DNA from 4 places in the Rhizobium sp. MHM7A genome. Region 1 is predicted to be linked to each of the others. Evidence: riboswitches for the same ligand, from Rfam matches in the RefSeq annotation. Region 1 holds a riboswitch; each other region holds the start of a gene.
What was found. Region 1 has a riboswitch for cobalamin ahead of FFR93_RS22170 (CbtB-domain containing protein). Riboswitches for the same ligand answer to the same signal wherever they lie in the genome.
Positions count from the first base shown of each region.

Region 1 (4,784 bases):
AAGCCCGTGGAAGCCGTAACGCTTGATCCCCTCGTCATGCAAGGACCGCGGTATCGCGAGGCGGCGAACCAGATCGTCCTGCGTGGAATGGAAGGCGGTATCGAAGGAGGCCGTCTGCAAAAGATGCGGCTTCAGATGGCGGAGCGCGTGGATGAAGCGTAGCGCTTGCGGCTGGTGCAGGGGGGCGAGCGGGATCAGGGCTTCGATCCCCTCGATAGCGTCGTCATCTAGCGCGACGGCGCTCGTGAAGCGCTCACCGCCATGAACGACGCGGTGGCCGGCAGCGGCAGCGGCAGTCATATCGAAATGATCGGCGAGAAGCGTGAAGGTCTCGTCGATGACCCCGTGCAGATCGTCCGTCAGCTTCCCTTTGAGCGGCATGTCAACTCTCTGCGACCCCTTGGTCAGGCCGAGGGAGAGCGGTTCGGCGCGGAGATCGATGACGCCCTTGCCGAGGTGCCGTGCCTCGGCGCCCTCGATTGAAAAGACGCCGATCTTCACGGTCGATGAGCCGGCATTGAAGGTCAGGAGGAGGTCGGTTGATGACATGTCTTCAGAGACTCCGCACCGTCGTCACGATGGCCGAACTTAGCGCCGAAACTCCCGCTGGAAAGGCAGCGGCGGTCGCCGTCACTTCGACCGATCGCCACGCCTGCCAGCCTCGACCATGCACGTGCCGTCATGGGTGTAGACGGCACAATGACGGCAAGAGCTCCGGCCTGCAATGGCCGACCGGCACGCGGCATGCTGACGGTGCGTATGGGACGACCCGGACCGCAAAAGCTTGGGCCGTCTGCTGAATTGCGCGGGGGTCAGGCCGTGGATGCCAGATTGGCGTTACGATCGCGGATGAAGATGCTGGCCTCGTCGGCAGGCATCGCCTTGCCGAAAAGATAGCCCTGGCCGACGTCGCAGCCGAGTTGCAGCAAGAAGGCAAGCTGGCCGTGTTCCTCGACGCCTTCCGCAGTCGTCTTGATATTGAGGCTTCTGCCGAGGCCAAGCATGGCGCGGACGATCTTTTCCTGGCGTTCGTCGTCGCGATAGGTGGCGATGAAGCTTTTGTCGATCTTGATCTTGTCGAAGCGGTAGCGGGCGAGCTGGGCGAGGCTCGAATAGCCTGTGCCGAAATCGTCGAGGGCGATCTGGATGCCTGCGGCATGCAGCTCTTCGAGAATGACGGCGGCGACAGCGGGATCCTGTATCAGCGCGTTTTCGGTAATCTCAATTTCAAGGCGCTGTGGCGGCAGCCGGCTTGCGGAAAGGACCTTAAGGATGCGGGACGTCAACAGCCGGTCTTCCATCTGCACCGCGGAGACGTTGAATGACAGCATGACATGCGCCGGCCAGGTGAGCGCATCGCTGCAGGCCTGAGCAAGGAGATCCTCGAACAAGGCGGTGATCATCCCGGTTTCTTCGGCGATGTCGATGAAAACAGGCGGCGGAATGTTGACACCATCCTCGTCTATCCAGCGTGCGAGGGCTTCGAAACCGCAAAGCTGGCCAGTCTTCAGGTCGATCAGCGGTTGATAGAACGGCTTGATAGCTTTGGTGGCGATTGCGGCGCGCAGTCTGGCCTCCAGGGAAGCGCGCTCCGTTACTTTGTCCTGCATCGAAGTTTCGAAGACGAGATAATGGTTGGGGCCGCGTGATTTGGCCTCATACATGGCGAGGTCAGCACGATGGGCGGCGTCTCCCAGCGGTTCGCTGCCCTCGACCCATCGATCGTAACCGACGCTGGCGCCAACTTCTACGGCAAATCCGTCGATATGAATCGGTCGGGTGACGGCCTGGATCAGCAGCTTGGCGAAACGTTCCTCGCGCTCCGCCGTCAGAGCGAAGGCAACGATGATGAATTCATCACCGCCGAACCGGTAGACGCAATCGGCATTGCCGAGCGCGCAGATGCGTCTGGCCACTTCGATCAACAATACGTCGCCGCCCTTGTGGCCGACAAGATCGTTGACTTTCTTGAAGCCGTCGAGGTCTACGGAGAAGATGGTGACGCTGTTGTCCCATTCCTCGATTTCGTCGTCGTTCCTGACCGGCCGTGAGAGAATTTTGCGCTCGAAGGCGTATCGGTTCGGCAGCTTAGTCAGGTGGTCGTGAGTTGCCGTCCAGTCGGCCTTCGCCTGGGCGGCGACCCGCAGTTCCATTTCCTTGCGCAGATCGGCAATACGCAGGACCGAATAGATGAAGCTCATGGCGCCGGCGATGCCGAGCCCCAGAACGAGCTTGTCGGCGCCGTAGTTGCCGAATGCGGTCATGAAGGAAACCAGGCTGTCGTCGAACTGCAGCAAGGCAGCGAGGAGCCAGAGGGTTATCCCCAAACCGACGATCGACATGCATTGCCTTCCGGCCCTGCTCTGGAAAAACACCGGCATTATGCCTTCTCCATCTCCACCCGCGCCGGGATATCACAAAAATCTGAAATGTTCGTTGAAACTAGAAGGCGAATTATCAGAGGGGGCAGTTTGAGGTTGGCCGTCGGCAGCGTTGCAATGCAGCCAGGATCGGCACCGACGCTGTTTCGCCGGTCCCGTTCAGGAGAAAAATCTTGCTGCAGGTTCAGGCCGAAAAGATGCCCAGAAGAACGAAGGCGAGCGTGCTGACGCATCGCTCGCCTTTTCTCGTGCTTCAGGCGGTGACGATCAACAGCGGAACGCTGAGGATGAGACCGGCCAGAAGCGTGAACGTGGCGACGCGCATCAACCGCAGGCGCCGCGTACGCTCTCCACTCCAATCATATGCCATTCTTCCATCTCCTTGGGACAAGGAAGTAGTCCCCGCAAAACCGGGTTCAACAGGGATGACGCGATTTGCTTGTGCAAGGCTGGAGAAAATAAGGAATCTCTAATGCTGGAAGCGCAAACACCAGCGGCTTCCATTGCTTGTCATGCGAAGGATGGCGAGTGGTTCGACGTCGGTCAGCCAGAAGGAGGAGGGCGGCGCCTGAAGCACATGCGCGACGGCCGCCCGGATGACGGCCGCATGGCTGACAGCGATGACGTGACCGCCCTGCTCGGACTGCGCCTCCATCCAGCCAGCGACGCGCTTCCGCAGGTCAAGAAGGCTCTCGCCGCCATGAGGGGCCGCCTCCGGCTCGGTCATCCAGGCCATGAGGTTTTCCGGCTCTTCCGACTCGATCGCCTGGATCGACCTGCCAGCCCAACGACCGTGATCGCAGTCGCGGAGCGATGGGTCTATCCGCCCTTCGAGAAGGAGCGCGTCGGCCGTCTGGCGGGCGCGCAAGGCGGGGCTGGTGACAATACGATCCGCGTGAGGGAGCGCAGCGACCCTGGCTGCTTCTTCCACTGCCTTTTCTTCCAACGGTTCGTCGAGCGGAAACCGGGCCTTGCGGTTCGCCGCCGTCGCGCCGTGGCAGATCCAGGTGAGGCGCGTATTCACGGTTGTTCTGATCTCCGAGGATGGAATGGGGACGGCCTTTGCCGCTTCGTGAAGTTTCGTTGACAGTTTCTTCGGCGTGCAGATATAAACGTGCTGTTGCGGGTTTGGAAGCCGGTGGAAATCCGGCGCGGTCGCGCCACTGTGACCAGCGTGTCGAAAGCTCATCGCGCTGGAAGTCAGACCCTGCCGCACAACACTCTTTCGACTGAACGCGTCATTCCGGAGGAATACATGTCTGACACCACTTTCGCGCCCGTCGCTGCGCCGACTCCGATCCCCGCCGGCGATATCCTTCCCTGGGGGATTTTCGGCGGTCTGCTGATGCTGATCGTTCTTTATTTCGTCGGCACCGAGGAAGGCGCGATGGCGCTGTTCAACGGCATGTATGTGCACGAATTCGTGCATGATGCCCGCCATCTCCTCGGCTTTCCCTGCCACTAAGGGAATACTGACATGGTTGGAAACCTTCTGCTTCGCGGCATGCTCGCGGGCCTGATTGCTGGTATCCTCGTTTTTGTCTTCGCCCATACCGTCGGCGAGCCGCTGGTCGATGCGGCGATCGCCTTCGAGGAGGCTAACGCTCAGGCGGCGGGCGAAGCTGCCGAGCCTGAAATCGTCAGCCGTGCCACGCAGGCCGGTCTCGGCCTTTTCACAGGCGTCATGGCCTACTGCATCGCCGTCGGCGGGCTTTTCTCGCTCACCTTCGCTTTCGTGCACGGCCGCTTCGGCAGGCTTTCGCCCCGCGGCACCTCGGCCGTCATCGCCCTTGCCGCCTTCGTGGCGGTCGTTCTGGTTCCCGGCATCAAGTATCCGGCCAACCCGCCGGCGGTCGGCAGTTCCGATACGATCGGTGTCAGGACCGAACTGTTCTTCCTGATGATCGTCGTTTCGCTCGCCTCGCTGATTGCGGCGATCGCGCTGTCGCGACGCCTTGGCGAGCGCTTCGGTCTCTGGAACGGCGCGATCATCGCCGGCATCGCCTATCTCGTCTTCATCGGCGCGGTTCTCTATCTGCTGCCGCCGATCAACGAGGTGCCGGAGAATTTCTCGGCCACGGTGCTCTGGCGGTTCCGCGCGACCACGCTTGGCATGCACGCGATCCTTTGGGCAGCGCTCGGCCTTGTTTTCGGAGTGCTGGCAGAACGGCATCTTGTCGCCAAGAGCGGACTGCGGCCGGCGCTCCGGTGATGCGGCGTATCGGCAGGTTTGCTTTTCTCAGTCTCATCGCAAGCCTGTTGCCAATGTTTATCGGAAGTGCTCTTGCCCATGGGGGCAGCTCTGGCGGCACCCATGCCGGCCTCGAGATTCCGGCAATTTCCCACGGCGAAATGGCGGTCATTTCGGATTATCGCAGCAAGATCAGCATGCTGGCATCACGG
Region 1 covers NZ_VCHT01000007.1:41,903-46,686, reverse strand. The annotation lists gene FFR93_RS22185 (acetate/propionate family kinase) at 1-549, opposite strand, end outside; gene FFR93_RS22180 (bifunctional diguanylate cyclase/phosphodiesterase) at 813-2,381, opposite strand; gene FFR93_RS40980 (hypothetical protein) at 2,381-2,614, opposite strand; gene FFR93_RS22175 (histidine phosphatase family protein) at 2,851-3,405, opposite strand; cobalamin riboswitch at 3,461-3,611, shown strand; gene FFR93_RS22170 (CbtB-domain containing protein) at 3,637-3,846, shown strand; gene FFR93_RS22165 (CbtA family protein) at 3,859-4,593, shown strand; gene FFR93_RS22160 (hypothetical protein) at 4,647-4,784, shown strand, end outside.

Region 2 (4,784 bases), on a different contig from region 1:
CAATGCCGCGCTCGACACGAAAGCCTTCCCTTTCCAGCATGCGGGCGTGCTCTTCGGCCGAATGATGTTCGAGGTAATTCGTCTCCGGAATATCCCAGATGCGGTCGCTTAACTCGAAGAACGCCGCGCGCTTTCTCTCGACGATTTCCCAAACGGCATCTGAATTCTGCATGGATTTACAATCCGCCTTATAAAGTGGTAATCAAATTGGCGCCAATTTATGCTCCAATTGCATCAGGCGCGCAAGGCATGAGCATGAATATTTTTCGATGCCGATGTCGCCTCGTTGTTGGCCGAGGCAGAGCTATGATAGTCATCGCCGAAATCGGGCTGGGAGAATTGAATGATTTCGCTGGAAGGCGACGCGACAGCGCAAGCACAAGAGCCGCAAGCCATCGATGTGACCGAACTCATTCTCCAGGATATCCTTGCCGGTCGCCTCCCGCCCGGAACCTGGTTGAAGCAGATCGATCTCGAGAGGCGGTATAACTGTACACGGCCCGAGGTTCGCAGGGCTCTCGACAGACTGGTGCAGAAGCGACTGGTGGAGCATATCCCCAATCGCGGTTATCACGTCCATGAGCAGGACGGGCGCCGCGCTCAGGAGGTCAGCGACATTCGCGTCATCCTCGAAGTGGCCGTCAGCGACCGCATCATCGCGAATGCGAGCGAGGCCGATATTGCAAATTTGCGGGTTCTGGCTTTACGCTTCGACGATCTTGTGCTGAACGGCACCATGCTTGAACTTTACGAAGCCAATCTCGCCTTCCATCGCCATCTGCTTGCTCTCGCCGGCAACCAGGAACTCGTGGAACTGATCACGGAAATTCGGCAGCGGACGTCTTCCGCGCCGGTGTCGCAGTGGCGAACGCGCGCCCGCATAGAGCAATCCGGCCGCGAACATCAGCAGATGGTCGACGCGATAGAGAAACGCGACACCGATGGCCTGATGGAGCTGACACGCAGGCACATTCTTCAAGGCTGATCGGCCTCAATGACGACCGTCAGCTGTCGCTGGAACTTAGGCATAATCGGAATAGCTGGAGCGACGAGCGCCAGGCGCTCTGCTGGATAAGATCGCGAAAATACGCTAAGAAATCCTCTGAGCTTATTAAGAGAAATGAGCTATGAAACGCACGGGGTGACGTCGCATTCGATACCCCACCGATTGCTTATTCCGGGACGAGTCGTGAAACGCCGAAACCTGTCTCTTGCATTTCTTCTAGCGTTGGCATCGCCCGCCGCCGCGCAGTCCAGCGCCGTCTGCAACGACCTGCGCGGTCGTCTTGCCGAACTGCCGCGGTCGATCGGCAACGGCAACGGTCCGGAAGCGCGCCAATATGCCAGCGCAATCGCCGAGCAGAACCTCGAGCTGCGCAAGGTCCGCAACGATCTGCGCAGCTACGGCTGCACCTCGGGCAGCATGCTCGTGATCGGCGGCGAGAATGCCGATTTTTGCGCCGAGCTCTCAGACGCCGAAGCCCGGATGATCGACAATATCCGTTATCTCCAGGAGCGCCGCAACGAGCTGCGCAGCCAAGCCGGCGGCGATGACGGCGCGCGCCGTGAATTGACGGCTGCGCTCGAACGCAATGGCTGCAACAGCGAAAATTTCTATGCGCCGACAGAGCGCAGCGCCAGCGAGGCCGCCCCAAGCGTCGAAGAACAGGCGATGCGCACCGACACCTTCATCGCGCTCGGTAGCGGTGAAGAGGCCGATCCGCGTTACGGCCTGCCGAGGGCTGAAATGTTTTCGCCGGTCAGCACCATCTGCGTTCGCAGCTGCGACGGCGGCTTCTTCCCGATCAGCTCGAACACCACCTCGGTCGATTTCGGCCGGGATGCCCAGACCTGCGCCAAAATGTGCCCTGGCATCGAGACAGAACTCTTCTATCGCGACGTGACCAGTACCGAGGCCTCGAACATGATCTCGGTCGCGACGGGCGCTCCCTACAGCGCCATGAAGAACGCCTTCGCCTACAAGAACCGCGCGCCTGGCGAGAAAAATTCCTGCGCCTGCAATCTCACCGCCTATTACGAGGAGATGCGTGGCAAGCAGGCCCTAAGCGAGCCGCCGCAGCAGGGTTCGATCACAACGATCCGCACCACCCCCCCGGCGAAGGACACTGCAGCAGCAGCGGCCCCGCAGCAACCATCCGTTCCCGAGCGTCCCTACGACCCCACGCGGAACAAGATCCGTCAGGTCGGCCCGCAATTCCTTGCAGGCGACCAGGGCTCGATCGATCTTGCCAATCCGGCAACGCCGGGCCCACAACCGCAACAGCAGTAACTGCTAGGGGTCGTTGCGTCCCCATCCGTCGTGGAAAACCAGTTCCTCGAGCGGCAGCCGCTGCCGCCAGCCTTTGATCGAGAGTTCCGGTTCCTCATATAGCCGGTCGACAAAGCCGGCGCAGAGCCAGGCGACCACTTCGATATGCTCGGGGATGCCGAGAATGGTTTTCAGGTCACCTTCACGGAAGATGCTGACCCAGCCGATGCCGACCCCCTCGGCGCGGGCGGCAAGCCAGAGATTCTGAATGGCGCAAACGGTCGAATAGGAATCCATCCGCCGATTGTGCGTCCGTCCCAGCACCACGCCGCCGCCGCGAGTGGGGTCGCAGGTCACGCATATACCGAGCGGCGCCTCCACGATGCCTTCGAGCTTGAGGGATCGATAGGCCTGCCGCCGCTCACCTTCAAACATCGACGCTGCCTCATCGTTGGCCACAGCAAAGGCGTCGCGCACGCGCGAGCGGACGGCTGCACTTTTGACCAGAATGAAATTCCATGGCTGCATGAAGCCGACCGAAGGTGCATGATGCGCGGCTGTCAGAAGCCGCGCCACGAGGTCGTCGGGCAAGGGATCGGGCAGGAACTGGCTGCGCACGTCACGTCGCGTCATGATCGCGTGATACACCGCCTCGCGCTCGGCCGGCGAAAAACCGGATGCCGCCGAAAGGGCATCCACATCAAAGGGTCGCATCGTCATATCCCCAACAACGCAACCGCCCGCCGTCCGCGCGGGTTGGGTCTATCTCGCCAGGCCGGTCTTCTGACTTGGCTTCATCCATCTGCCGCAGCCTTCCCGGCAAAAGCCAGTGGCACGATGAAGCGGCAGACGTCGGCCTTACAGCGTTGGGCACGTTCCGGCATTGCACCGGATTCCCGATTCTCCCGCCCAAAGGGCGAGCACCTGACGGCGCATCTATTTCAGGAAACCGGCGCGGCGGCAAGTGCGGGCAGACTGACCCTGAACCACGACCGCAGACGGCTGATCAGGGGCAGACAGCTCCGCATCGGCGATCTTTTGGTTGCGGGAGGAACAGCCTCTGTGTGCCTACCCATCCTCCTCTACTTTATGATTTCTTCATACATCAAATCCACACTGCCTTTGCGCGTTTTGGGTCGCAAATCAGACATGGGCATGAGCGCTCGTGATGTGACCGTCAGCGTCGATGCCGTGCAGATATGCCGGTCGCAAAGATGGTCGACCGAGCCGCAATTCCAGGCTCCGCGGATGTTCCAATTCTTGAAAACCATGCCCCTGACAGCCAAGCTGGCTGTGATCATCGTCGCCGTCAATGTATGCTGCATTTCCGCTTTCGCCACCTATACGTGGATGTATGAAACCCGGGCGCTGATCGATAGCGCCAAGGCGAACTGGTCCAAGGATGCGGAACAGTTTGCCTCTCTGGCCGCCGGCGGCGTGAAATGGGGCAAGGCGAACGCCGTTCGCGAAGCCTATTCGCTGTACCGTGACGACCCCTCGCTCGATCTCGTTCAATTTGCCGCATTCAACGCGGAGCCTGCTGCCGTCGACACCTGGACGCGCGACGGCATTTCCGGTTTGCCGACGCCGGCCGACCTGGCGACGCGCCTCAGCGCCAAACCTGACAAAACGACAGTCGATGACAACGGAATGTCCGCCGGTCTGGTCACGATTATTGCGCCGCTGCCGCTGGACAAGTCTGGCAAGACAACCGGCTACGTCGTTACGAACTGGTCTGTCGAAAAGATAGCTTCCGAAGTCCGCCAGAAGGTTCTCGTTTCGCTGCTCACCCAATCCGTCATCACTGCCTTCGCAGTCATCGCTCTCCTTCTCGCAATGCGCAGCCTGGTGGGCCGGCCCCTCAGGATCCTCAGCAAACGAATTGGCGCGTTGCAGAATGGCGACCTCGCCTCCCCCGTCGCCTACAGGGAAAATGGCGACGAAATCGGCTTTCTCGCGCGTGCGCTGGAAGTCTTCCGTCACGAGGCGATCGCAAAGGTCGAAAGAGAGCAGGCCGCTGCCGAGCAGAGCGCCTCGTTCGATGCCGAACGGGCGCGCAATGCATTGTTGACGGAAGAAGCCGGCAACAGGCAACGGCTAGTGATGACCACTCTTGCGAACGCATTGGAAAAGCTGGCCGCCGGCGACTTCTCGGTTCAGCTTGCCGATCTAGGCCCTGAATTCGACAAGTTGCGCCAGGATTTCAACAACATGGTCCAGGCCGTCGCGGCCGCGCTGACAGAGATAAAGATCGCTTCCGTTGCGGTTGAGGGCGGTTCAAGTGAACTGGCCTCCTCCGCAGATCAGCTTGCCAAGCGGACCGAACAGCAGGCGGCAGCACTGGAACAGACGGCTGCGGCACTGGATGAAGTGACCACGACCGTCAAGACCTCGTCGCAGCGGGCCGAAAATGCTGGACAATTGGTCGAGGAAACCAAGCGAAGTGCTCACGTCTCGGCGACGGTCGTGCGCGACGCGATCGGAGCGATGGACCGGATCCAGACCTCCTCCAGCC
Region 2 covers NZ_VCHT01000009.1:227,715-232,498, forward strand. The annotation lists gene FFR93_RS26360 (M20 family metallopeptidase) at 1-172, opposite strand, end outside; gene FFR93_RS26365 (GntR family transcriptional regulator) at 344-985, shown strand; gene FFR93_RS26370 (DUF2865 domain-containing protein) at 1,190-2,290, shown strand; gene bluB (5,6-dimethylbenzimidazole synthase) at 2,294-2,983, opposite strand; cobalamin riboswitch at 3,025-3,212, opposite strand; gene FFR93_RS26380 (HAMP domain-containing methyl-accepting chemotaxis protein) at 3,518-4,784, shown strand, end outside.
Region 2: another riboswitch for cobalamin. It lies ahead of bluB (5,6-dimethylbenzimidazole synthase); the one in region 1 lies ahead of FFR93_RS22170 (CbtB-domain containing protein).

Region 3 (4,784 bases), on a different contig from region 1:
CTCGAAGATAATGGGCAGATACGCGAGGTGCCGGCAGAAAGCCTCGCTGTTGACGCGATCATTATGGTTCGCCCAGGCGACCGCATCTCGGCAGACGGCATCATCGTTTCAGGCGAGAGTGCGATCGACGAGGCTCCGGTGACCGGCGAAAGCACGCCGGTGCGCAAGGGCGTCGATGCCGTCGTCTATGCCGGTACGGTCAACGGCGATGCCGTGCTCAGGGTTCGCGTCACGGCAGCGGCCGCTGACAATACCATCGCTCGTGTCGTCAAGCTGGTGGAGGAGGCGCAGGAATCGAAGGCGCCGACGGAGCGCTTCATCGACCGGTTCTCTCGCTATTATACCCCCGGCGTGCTGGTGGTCGCCGCACTGGCCACGGTCGTTCCGCCGCTGTTTTTCGGCGGCTCGTGGAGCGACTGGGTCTACAAGGGCCTTGCCATCCTTTTGATCGGCTGCCCCTGCGCCCTCGTCATCTCGACGCCGGCGGCGATCGCCGCTTCGCTGTCGGCTGGTGCGCGGCGCGGGCTCTTGATGAAGGGCGGCGCCGTGCTGGAAACGCTCGGCAAGGTGACGATGGTCGCCTTCGACAAGACAGGCACGCTGACCGAAGGCCGGCCGCAGGTCACCGACATCGTCTCCTTCGGATTGAGCAGAGCGCAGCTCTTATCGCGCGCGGCCGTGCTGGAGCAGGGGTCCAGCCATCCGTTGGCGCTCGCCATCCTCAATCGCGCCAAGGCCGATGGTGTTCCCGTGCCGCCGGCCTTCGAACTGGAAGCACTGGCGGGCAAGGGCGTCCGAGGCAAGGTCGGCGGCGAGACGCTGGATCTGCTGTCGCCTCCGGCCGCTCGCGAGCGCGGCGCGTTGGACGGGGAACAGCAGGCGCGCGTCACCGCTCTAAACGATGAGGGCAAGAGCGTGTCGGTGCTGCTCGTCAATGGTGCTGCGGCCGGCTTGATCGCCATGCGCGACGAGCCGCGCGAGGATGCGGTGACCGGGCTCTCGGCGCTCAAATCGGCCGGCGTCAAGGCGATGATGCTGACCGGGGACAACAAACGGACGGCGGCGGCCGTTGCCGGCATGCTCGGGATCGACTGGTGCGGCGAGATGATGCCCGAGGACAAGCAGCGCGTCGTTGGCGAACTGAAGCGCGAGGGTTTCACCGTCGTCAAGGTCGGCGACGGCATCAACGACGCGCCGGCGCTCGCCGCCGCCGATATCGGCATCGCCATGGGCGGCGGCACCGATGTGGCGCTGGAAACCGCCGATGCCGCCGTACTGCATGGACGCGTCGGTGATGTGGCGCGGATGATCGCGCTTTCCAAGCGGACGATGCGCAATATCCTGCAGAATATCACCATCGCGCTCGGCCTGAAGGCAGTCTTCCTGGTGACGACGATCATAGGAATCACCGGGCTCTGGCCGGCGATCCTCGCCGATACCGGCGCCACCGTGCTGGTGACGATTAACGCGCTCAGGCTGCTTCGCGTAAAGATGTGAAGACCGTGGATTCGGGCCTGACCGAGAATCGAAATCGCGGAGCCGGTCGTCGGTAGGGCCGGCTCTCAGTTTGCTGACAAGGTCTCCTTTGTCATGCTCGGCCTTGTGCCGAGCATCTGACCACTGCAATTTACCGGCAGAAAAACCTTTATGTTTAGACACTTAATTGATCGGGGCAGATCCTCGGCACAAGGCCGAGGATCACGTCGCGGGTGTTGCAATGGTTTGTTAGCGGCCTCAGACTCGGTCGCAGACCGGTTCTATCAGAGCCTTCTCCACAGCGTCTTTTCCTTGAGCTTTCGTTAGCCATGTTTATCACAGGAACGCAGTGATTTCAAACATGCCGTAACGCAATGCCCCAACCATCTGTTGACGCGATTTTGGATTCGCGTACTATATCTAGTGTTCAAGGTTCCTTCGATTCGTGAGGATCGGGGCTAAGACGGGAATACGGTGCGTCTCGCCATGAGGACGGGACAAGGCCGGAGCTGCCCCCGCAACTGTAAGCGGCGAGCAACTGTCCGATTTCAGGTCACTGAGGCATGATGCCTTGGGAAGGCTGGGGCAGGGTGCTTCGACCCGCAAGTCAGGAGACCTGCCTTGAACGAAACGTCCACGGGCGGGGTGTCCGGAAGGTCGCGTGCTTGACGGCGGAACATCCGCGCCTGTTACGCTACTCCGAACGTCCGCATCAGCACTTCGGGGTTTGAAGTCATGTCGAGAACATCAAGGCAGCCGCCCGCGCGTATCCTGCGAAGGATGCTATCAGGCGTCTGAAGCGCCAAGTTTGTCAGATCATTATCGAGCGTTACCCGGACGCCGCACGGCGCCCGATCCCACACCCGCGTCCTGACTTCATTGACATTACGAGGAACATGATGAGCATTACCGTTTACAGCAAGCCGGCTTGCGTCCAATGCACCGCCACCTACCGCGCCCTCGACCGTCTGGGCGTGGATTATGAGATCGTCGATATTTCCGAGGATGCCGAAGCGCTCGATCGTGTGCGCGGCATGGGCTACATGCAGGTTCCGGTCGTGGTTGCCGGCAGCCAGCATTGGGCGGGGTTCCGCCCGGATATGATCAGCGCGCTCTCCTGAGCTGAGAAAAACGATGGGGCTGATCGTTTATTATTCCAGCCGATCTGGGAACACCCATCGTTTCGTCGAGAAATTGGGGCTGCGCGCGGCGCGCATTCCCGTCGGCGCTCAACACATCCACATTCGCGAGCCTTATGTGCTGATTTTGCCCACCTATTGCGGGGATGGCGGTAGAGGGGCCGTGCCCAAGGAGGTGATCCGCTTCCTCAACGACGCGGAAAACCGCTCCAACATCCGCGGCGTGATTGCTGCGGGCAACAGCAATTTCGGCGAGACCTACGGGCTCGCCGGCGACGTCATCTCGAAGAAGTGCCAGGTGCCGTACCTCTACCGGTTCGAGCTCCTGGGAACAGCCGAGGATGTCGCCAATGTCAAAGACGGGATGGGACGATTTTGGACACGGGAACAAATCTGACGCGGGATGCGGGCGCAAAACCGCTGAAGGCGGCCGAAACGCTCGACTATCATGCACTGAACGCGATGCTGAACCTCTATGACGATGAGGGAATGATCCAGCTCGACAAGGACCGCATGGCGGCCAAGCAGTACTTTCTGCAGCATGTGAACCAGAACACGGTGTTCTTCCATAACCTCAGGGAGAAGCTCGATTACCTCGTGACCGAGGGTTATTACGAGCAGGAGGTGCTCGACCAGTATTCCTTCGATTTCGTGCGCGACCTGTTCGATCAGGCCTATGCCAGGAAATTCCGCTTCCCCACCTTCCTCGGTGCTTTCAAATATTACACCAGCTACACGCTGAAGACCTTCGATGGAAAGCGCTATCTTGAGCGCTATGAGGACCGCATCTGCATGGTGGCGCTGACCCTGGCGCGAGGCGACGAGGCTCTTGCCCGCGACATGGTCGACGAGATCATTTCCGGGCGCTTCCAGCCGGCAACGCCCACCTTTCTCAATGCCGGCAAGAAACAGCGTGGCGAACTCGTTTCCTGTTTCCTGCTGCGCGTCGAGGACAATATGGAATCGATCGGCCGGTCGATCAATTCGGCGCTGCAGCTCTCAAAGCGCGGCGGCGGCGTGGCCTTGTCTCTGACGAATATCCGCGAGGCAGGCGCGCCCATCAAGCAGATCGAGAACCAGTCCTCCGGCATCATCCCGATCATGAAGCTCTTGGAAGACAGCTTCTCCTATGCCAATCAGCTCGGCGCGCGGCAGGGAGCGGGCGCGGTTTATCTGAACGCCCATCATCCCGATATCATGCGCTTCCTCGACACCAAGCGTGAAAACGCCGATGAGAAGATCCGCATCAAGACGCTATCGCTCGGCGTCGTCTTGCCCGACATCACCTTCGAACTCGCCAAGAACAACGAGGACATGTATCTGTTCTCGCCCTACGACGTGGAGCGAGTCTACGGGATGCCGTTCACCGAGATCTCCGTGACGGAAAAGTACCGCGAGATGGTGGCGGATGCCCGCATCTCGAAGAAGAAGATCAAGGCGCGCGAGTTCTTCCAGGTGATCGCCGAAATCCAGTTCGAAAGCGGCTATCCCTACATCATGTTCGAGGACACGGTGAATCGGGCGAACCCGGTTGCCGGGCGCATCTCCATGAGCAATCTCTGCTCGGAGATCCTGCAGGTGAGCGAGGCAAGCGAATATAACGACGATCTCTCCTATAAGCACCTCGGCAAGGACATTTCCTGCAATCTCGGTTCGCTGAATATCGCAGCCGCCATGGATTCCGTTGATTTCGGCAAGACCATCGAGACGGCGATCCGGGCGCTGACGGCGGTTTCCGACATGAGCCATATCTCCTCGGTTCCGTCGATCGAGAAGGGCAATGACGAGAGCCATGCGATCGGCCTCGGCCAGATGAACCTGCACGGCTATCTTGCCCGCGAACGGATCTTCTACGGCTCGGAGGAGGGCGTCGATTTCACCAGTATCTATTTCTATACGGTGACGTACCACGCAATCCGCGCTTCGAATTTGTTGGCGATCGAACGCGGCCAGAGCTTCAAGGGCTTCGAAAAGTCCAAATATGCCTCCGGCGAATATTTTGACAAATATACGGAGCAGCAATGGAAGCCGGCGACCGAGAAGGTGAGTGCGCTGTTCAATGATGCCGGCGTTCATATCCCGACGCAGGAAGACTGGGCGACGTTGAAGAAGGCGGTGATGGCGTCCGGCCTCTATAATCAGAACCTGCAAGCGGTGCCGCCGACCGGA
Region 3 covers NZ_VCHT01000034.1:9,605-14,388, forward strand. The annotation lists gene FFR93_RS39445 (heavy metal translocating P-type ATPase) at 1-1,497, shown strand, start outside; cobalamin riboswitch at 1,890-2,115, shown strand; gene nrdH (glutaredoxin-like protein NrdH) at 2,376-2,597, shown strand; gene nrdI (class Ib ribonucleoside-diphosphate reductase assembly flavoprotein NrdI) at 2,611-3,012, shown strand; gene nrdE (class 1b ribonucleoside-diphosphate reductase subunit alpha) at 2,991-4,784, shown strand, end outside.
Region 3: another riboswitch for cobalamin. It lies ahead of nrdH (glutaredoxin-like protein NrdH); the one in region 1 lies ahead of FFR93_RS22170 (CbtB-domain containing protein).

Region 4 (4,784 bases), on a different contig from region 1:
TTCATGGGCGACAGCGTGCTGGCAATCTTTCCGACGGAGGCCGAGGATCCGCAAAAGGCCTGCAGGGCCGCATTGGCTTCGGCGCAGAACCTGTTGAGGGCAAACGAGAAGCTCAATCGCGAGCGGACGCTGAATGGCGGCCCCGATATCGGGATTGATGTCGTCTTGCATCTCGGCGAGGTTTTCTACGGAAATGTCGGCGCCCAGGGGCGATTGGACTTTACCGTGATCGGCAGGGCCGTCAACGAGGCGTCGCGGCTTGAAAAGCTGTGCGGAACGCTTGAGCAGCCGTTGCTGCTGTCGGAGAGCTTCGCAGCAACCTGTGCCGTGCCCTGCGACTATCTCGGGTCTTTCGAGCTGCGCGGCGTTTCGAAGAGAGCCGACGTCTTCAAGCTTGCTGGCCGCGCCTCATAGAGCGCCGTGCGTCTACCGCTATAAAACTACGCCGATGCGTCAGCGTCCGGTCAGATTTCGCCCGACACCTCGCGGCGGCGGCGGTCGAGTTCTTCGCTGTAGCGGCGCAGTGTATGGCTTTCGCTGAGCTGGCCGACCACCTTGCGTTCGACCAGGTTGTTGACGACTGCGAGCGCTTCGCTTTCGCTCTTGTCGAAGATCGCCGCCGCTTGCCTAGCGTTCATCTGCGGCTGCAGGAAATCATTGCGATAGCGGACGAAATCGGCAAGCGTCTGGCCCTCGTCCTGAACGTCGGTCGGGTTGGCGTAGATCTCCGGGACTTGTACGAGCCCAGCATATTTGTCGTTCTCCTCGACGAGAATGACGCGCTGGGTCGAGCCGATCGGGAAGGCTTTCTTGAAGTCGTCCAGCGAGATATCGGCCCTTGCCGTTTTCACGTCGGCGCGCATCAGCTTGTTTACCGTCAGATTGCGGATCCAGCCGACGTCGTGAGCGCTGCGGATGCTCTCGCCGCGCAGATGGAAACGCCATGTGGCGAAGGAGTAGCCGAAGGTCGAGCGCACGACGAGCGAGGAGGTGATGACGGCAGCAAGAACCAGTGCCGTGATCGGGAAATCGCCGGTGATCTCGAGCGCCAGGAACGTCATCGTCAGCGGCCCGCCAATGACGGCGACAGCAAGCGAACTCATGCCGACCACCGCATAAATGACCGGCGTCAACGTCGCATCGGCGAAATAGGGGCCGCAATAAGCAAAGAGCTTGCCGAGCAGGGCGCCCATAAACAGCGAGGCGAAGAACAGACCGCCCCTGAATCCGGAGCCGATCGAGATTGCCGAGGCAAGGGATTTCAGGAGGAAGAGACCGATCAGGGCCGGGATCGCCACGTCGCGGGAAAGGTTGAGATGCAGCGCGCCGTGGCCGGCCGAAAGCACCTGCGGCGAGGCCATTGCCAAGAGTCCGACGATGATGCCGCCGAGCGCCGGGCGGAAGGGCGGGGCAATCGAGCTTTTGCGGGCAAGCTCCTCGACGAATGCCACGCCCTGCATGAGGAGGATGCCAACGCCGGCGCAGAAGACGCCGAGCAGCAGTGCCGGGATGTAATCGGCCGGCACGACCGAGCCGAAGCTGCCGATATCGATGGTGAAATCCCCCTCGGCAAGCAATCGCGCGACTAGGGTGGACACGAGGGCGGAGACGACGACCGGTGTCAGTGAGACGATCGCATAGGTGCCGATGATCAGCTCAAAGGCATAGAAGGCGCCGGTCAGCGGCGCGTTGAACGCGGCAGCGATAGCGCCGGCCGCGCCGCAGCCGACGAGGATGCGTAGGTCCGAGCGGCGGAGCTGCAGCTTCAGGCCGAATTTGGAGGCGATGCCTGCGGCGAGCTGGGTATAACCCGCCTCCAGGCCGACGGAGGCGCCGAAGCCATTCGAGATCAGATTCTGCACGGCCACGATGATGCTGTCGGTGAGTGACAGGCGGCCGCCATGCAGCGCATTGGCCTCGATCGGGTCGACCATCGGCTTCTTGCGCCGTTTCGCCAGTACAAAGAGCAAGAGGCCGAGCAAGAGGCCGCCTATCACAGGAGCTGTGAGCAGCAGCAGCTTGTCGTCGATCAGCGAGGAGCTCAGCCTCTCATCGTCCGATATGCCCGAAGATCAGCTGGTGCAGCTCGTTGGAAACCAGGCTCATCCCTGTGACGGCAAGCCCAGAGGCGATGCCGACGACAGCGCCCGCCAGCGACAGGCCGACATCGCTGCGGCGGGTCAGCGCGCGCAGCCGCCCGGGGTCGAAGAAAACACGCAGCGCCCGCAGGCGGCGCCGATCCAATTTCATAAGCATGGCCAGACAACTAGGCGGGAGAGACCCGGTCAAGGGCGACAACGCAGTCCGCTTGCGATGGAATTGCGGCGAAAAGCCGGCGGGCCGATCAAATATTCACGACGTAAGTCTCTGATTAAAGACGACATTTTCGGTAAAGTCAGTCGCATTGGCTTTGGACATTCACGTGATTCAGCCCCGGGGTGGCGGCGAAGGTCGGTTGACTTCATCTCCCGGCTTGCCTAACCATCCTGACATAACGGATGGTTCCGGATCCGCGTTACGCTTTCCGGATGAAAAGGGAATGTGACGGGGCGGACCCAAACCGGGCGCCTTCATCACAGCCGACCCCGCGACTGTAGAGCGGTCAGGGTCTTCCATCCGGCATCGAGACTTTCCGTTGGCAGCCTGCAAGGGTGGGGGCGGGCGGAACGGACGAGATGCCGGAAAAGCCACTGGATATGCATGGTGATCAACCGGGGTCGGACGCCTCTATATCTACGAATCGTCCACCTTTTCATCGATGCAGCCGGGAAGGCGAGGCAGATCCGCCGGTACAATCAGGGGCGACCGGAAACGGTCGTCCCGATCGTGCCGATACCCGCGAGCCAGGAGACCTGCCATCGGTGCCGGGCATAATGCCCAATTTGGGCGCATTGCTCGCTGCCAGCACGGAGGTTGTTTTGGCTGAACGATCGAATTCGGCGCTGCCTTCGGCGGCGCGTACGGGTTTCCCCTTCTCCCCAGTGGGGAGAAGGTGGCCCGACGGGTCGGATGAGGGGGCCACGCAGCACCTCCGTCCTTTTGCTCTTCGCTTGCGCTCGGCGCATTCACGGCTTCGCCGCTCACCCCCTCAACCGCCTGCCGACACCTTCTCCCCGCTGGGGAGAAGAGGGATGTGGAGCCGCCCCACCTTCTCTCGCAGGAGCGTCCGAGCATGACCGCCACCCTCATCCTCGGCGGCGCCCGCTCCGGCAAATCCCGATTTGCCGAAAATCTCGTCATTTCCACCGGCCTCGAGCGCCATTATATCGCGACCGGCCGTGCCTGGGACGACGAGATGCAGGCGCGTATCGACCAGCATAAGGACGATCGCGGCCCCTCTTGGATCACGCATGAGGAGCCGCTGGCGCTTGCCGAGCGACTTGCGGCTATCGATGGCGAGGGTAGGGCGATCCTGGTCGATTGCCTGACGCTCTGGCTTACCAATCTGATGATGGACGGGCGTGATATTGCGGTTCAGGCTGCTGCGCTTGCCGCCTGGTTGCCGCAGGCGAAGGCGCAGCTCGTTATCGTTTCCAATGAAGTCGGCCTCGGCATCGTGCCCGAGAATCGCATGGCGCGGGATTTTCGCGACCATGCCGGCCGGCTGCACCAAATGATCGCGGCGAAGGCCGTCGAAGTTTATTTCATCGCGGCTGGTCTGCCGCTGAAAATGAAGGGTTAAGTGTATGAACCAGCAGAAAATCCCCGCAACCGTCATCACCGGCTTCCTCGGCGCCGGCAAGACGACGATGATCCGCAACCTGCTCACCAATGCCGGCGGCAAAAAGATTGCGCTCATCATCAACGAGTTCGGCGATCTCGGCGTTGATGGGGAGGTGCTGAAGGGCTGCGGCGCAGAGAATTGCACCGAGGACGACATTATCGAACTCACCAATGGCTGTATCTGCTGCACCGTCGCCGACGATTTCATTCCGACTATGACGAAGCTCCTGGAACGCGAACAGAGGCCCGACCATATCGTCATCGAAACCTCCGGCCTCGCCCTGCCGCAGCCGCTGGTCGCCGCTTTCAACTGGCCCGATATCCGTACGCAAGTGACCGTCGACGGCGTCATCACCGTTGTCGACAGCGCGGCCGTTGCCGCCGGTCGTTTCGCCGACGATCACGATGCGGTCGAGGCGGCGCGCAACGACGACGACTCGCTCGATCATGAGAGCCCGATCGAGGAGCTGTTCGAAGACCAGCTCACATGCGCCGATCTCATCGTCCTCAACAAGACCGACCTGATCGATGAAGATGGCCTCGGCCGCGTGAAGAGCGAAGTCGCCTCCCGCATTGCCCGCAGGCCGGTCATGATCGAGGCCAGGAATGGCGAGGTGCCGGCAGGCGTGTTGCTCGGTCTCGGCATCGGCACGGAAGACGATATCGCCAACCGCAAGTCCCATCACGAGCTGGAGCACGAGGAGGGAGCGCCGCATGATCACGACGAGTTCGACAGCTTCGTTGTCGAACTCGGCGCTGTTTCCGATCCGCAAGGCTTTGTCGAGAAGCTGAAAGGGATCATCGCCGAGCACGACGTGCTGCGCCTCAAGGGCTTCATCGACGTCTCGGGCAAGCCCATGCGCCTGCAGCTGCAGGCCGTCGGCAGCCGCATCGACCAGTATTTCGACCGCGCCTGGGCACCGGGCGAGGCGCGCCGTACGCGCCTTGTCGTCATCGGCTTGCACGAGATAAATCAGGACGCGGTGCGCAAGGCCATCGAAGCGCTCGTTCAGGGATAACAGATGCATCTGCTTCTGGCCCAGCAGGGAACGATCAGCGAC
Region 4 covers NZ_VCHT01000002.1:855,842-860,625, forward strand. The annotation lists gene FFR93_RS12495 (adenylate/guanylate cyclase domain-containing protein) at 1-414, shown strand, start outside; partial or broken gene FFR93_RS12500 (chloride channel protein) at 465-2,256, opposite strand; cobalamin riboswitch at 2,483-2,875, shown strand; gene cobU (bifunctional adenosylcobinamide kinase/adenosylcobinamide-phosphate guanylyltransferase) at 3,173-3,682, shown strand; gene cobW (cobalamin biosynthesis protein CobW) at 3,687-4,742, shown strand; gene cobN (cobaltochelatase subunit CobN) at 4,746-4,784, shown strand, end outside.
Region 4: another riboswitch for cobalamin. It lies ahead of cobU (bifunctional adenosylcobinamide kinase/adenosylcobinamide-phosphate guanylyltransferase); the one in region 1 lies ahead of FFR93_RS22170 (CbtB-domain containing protein).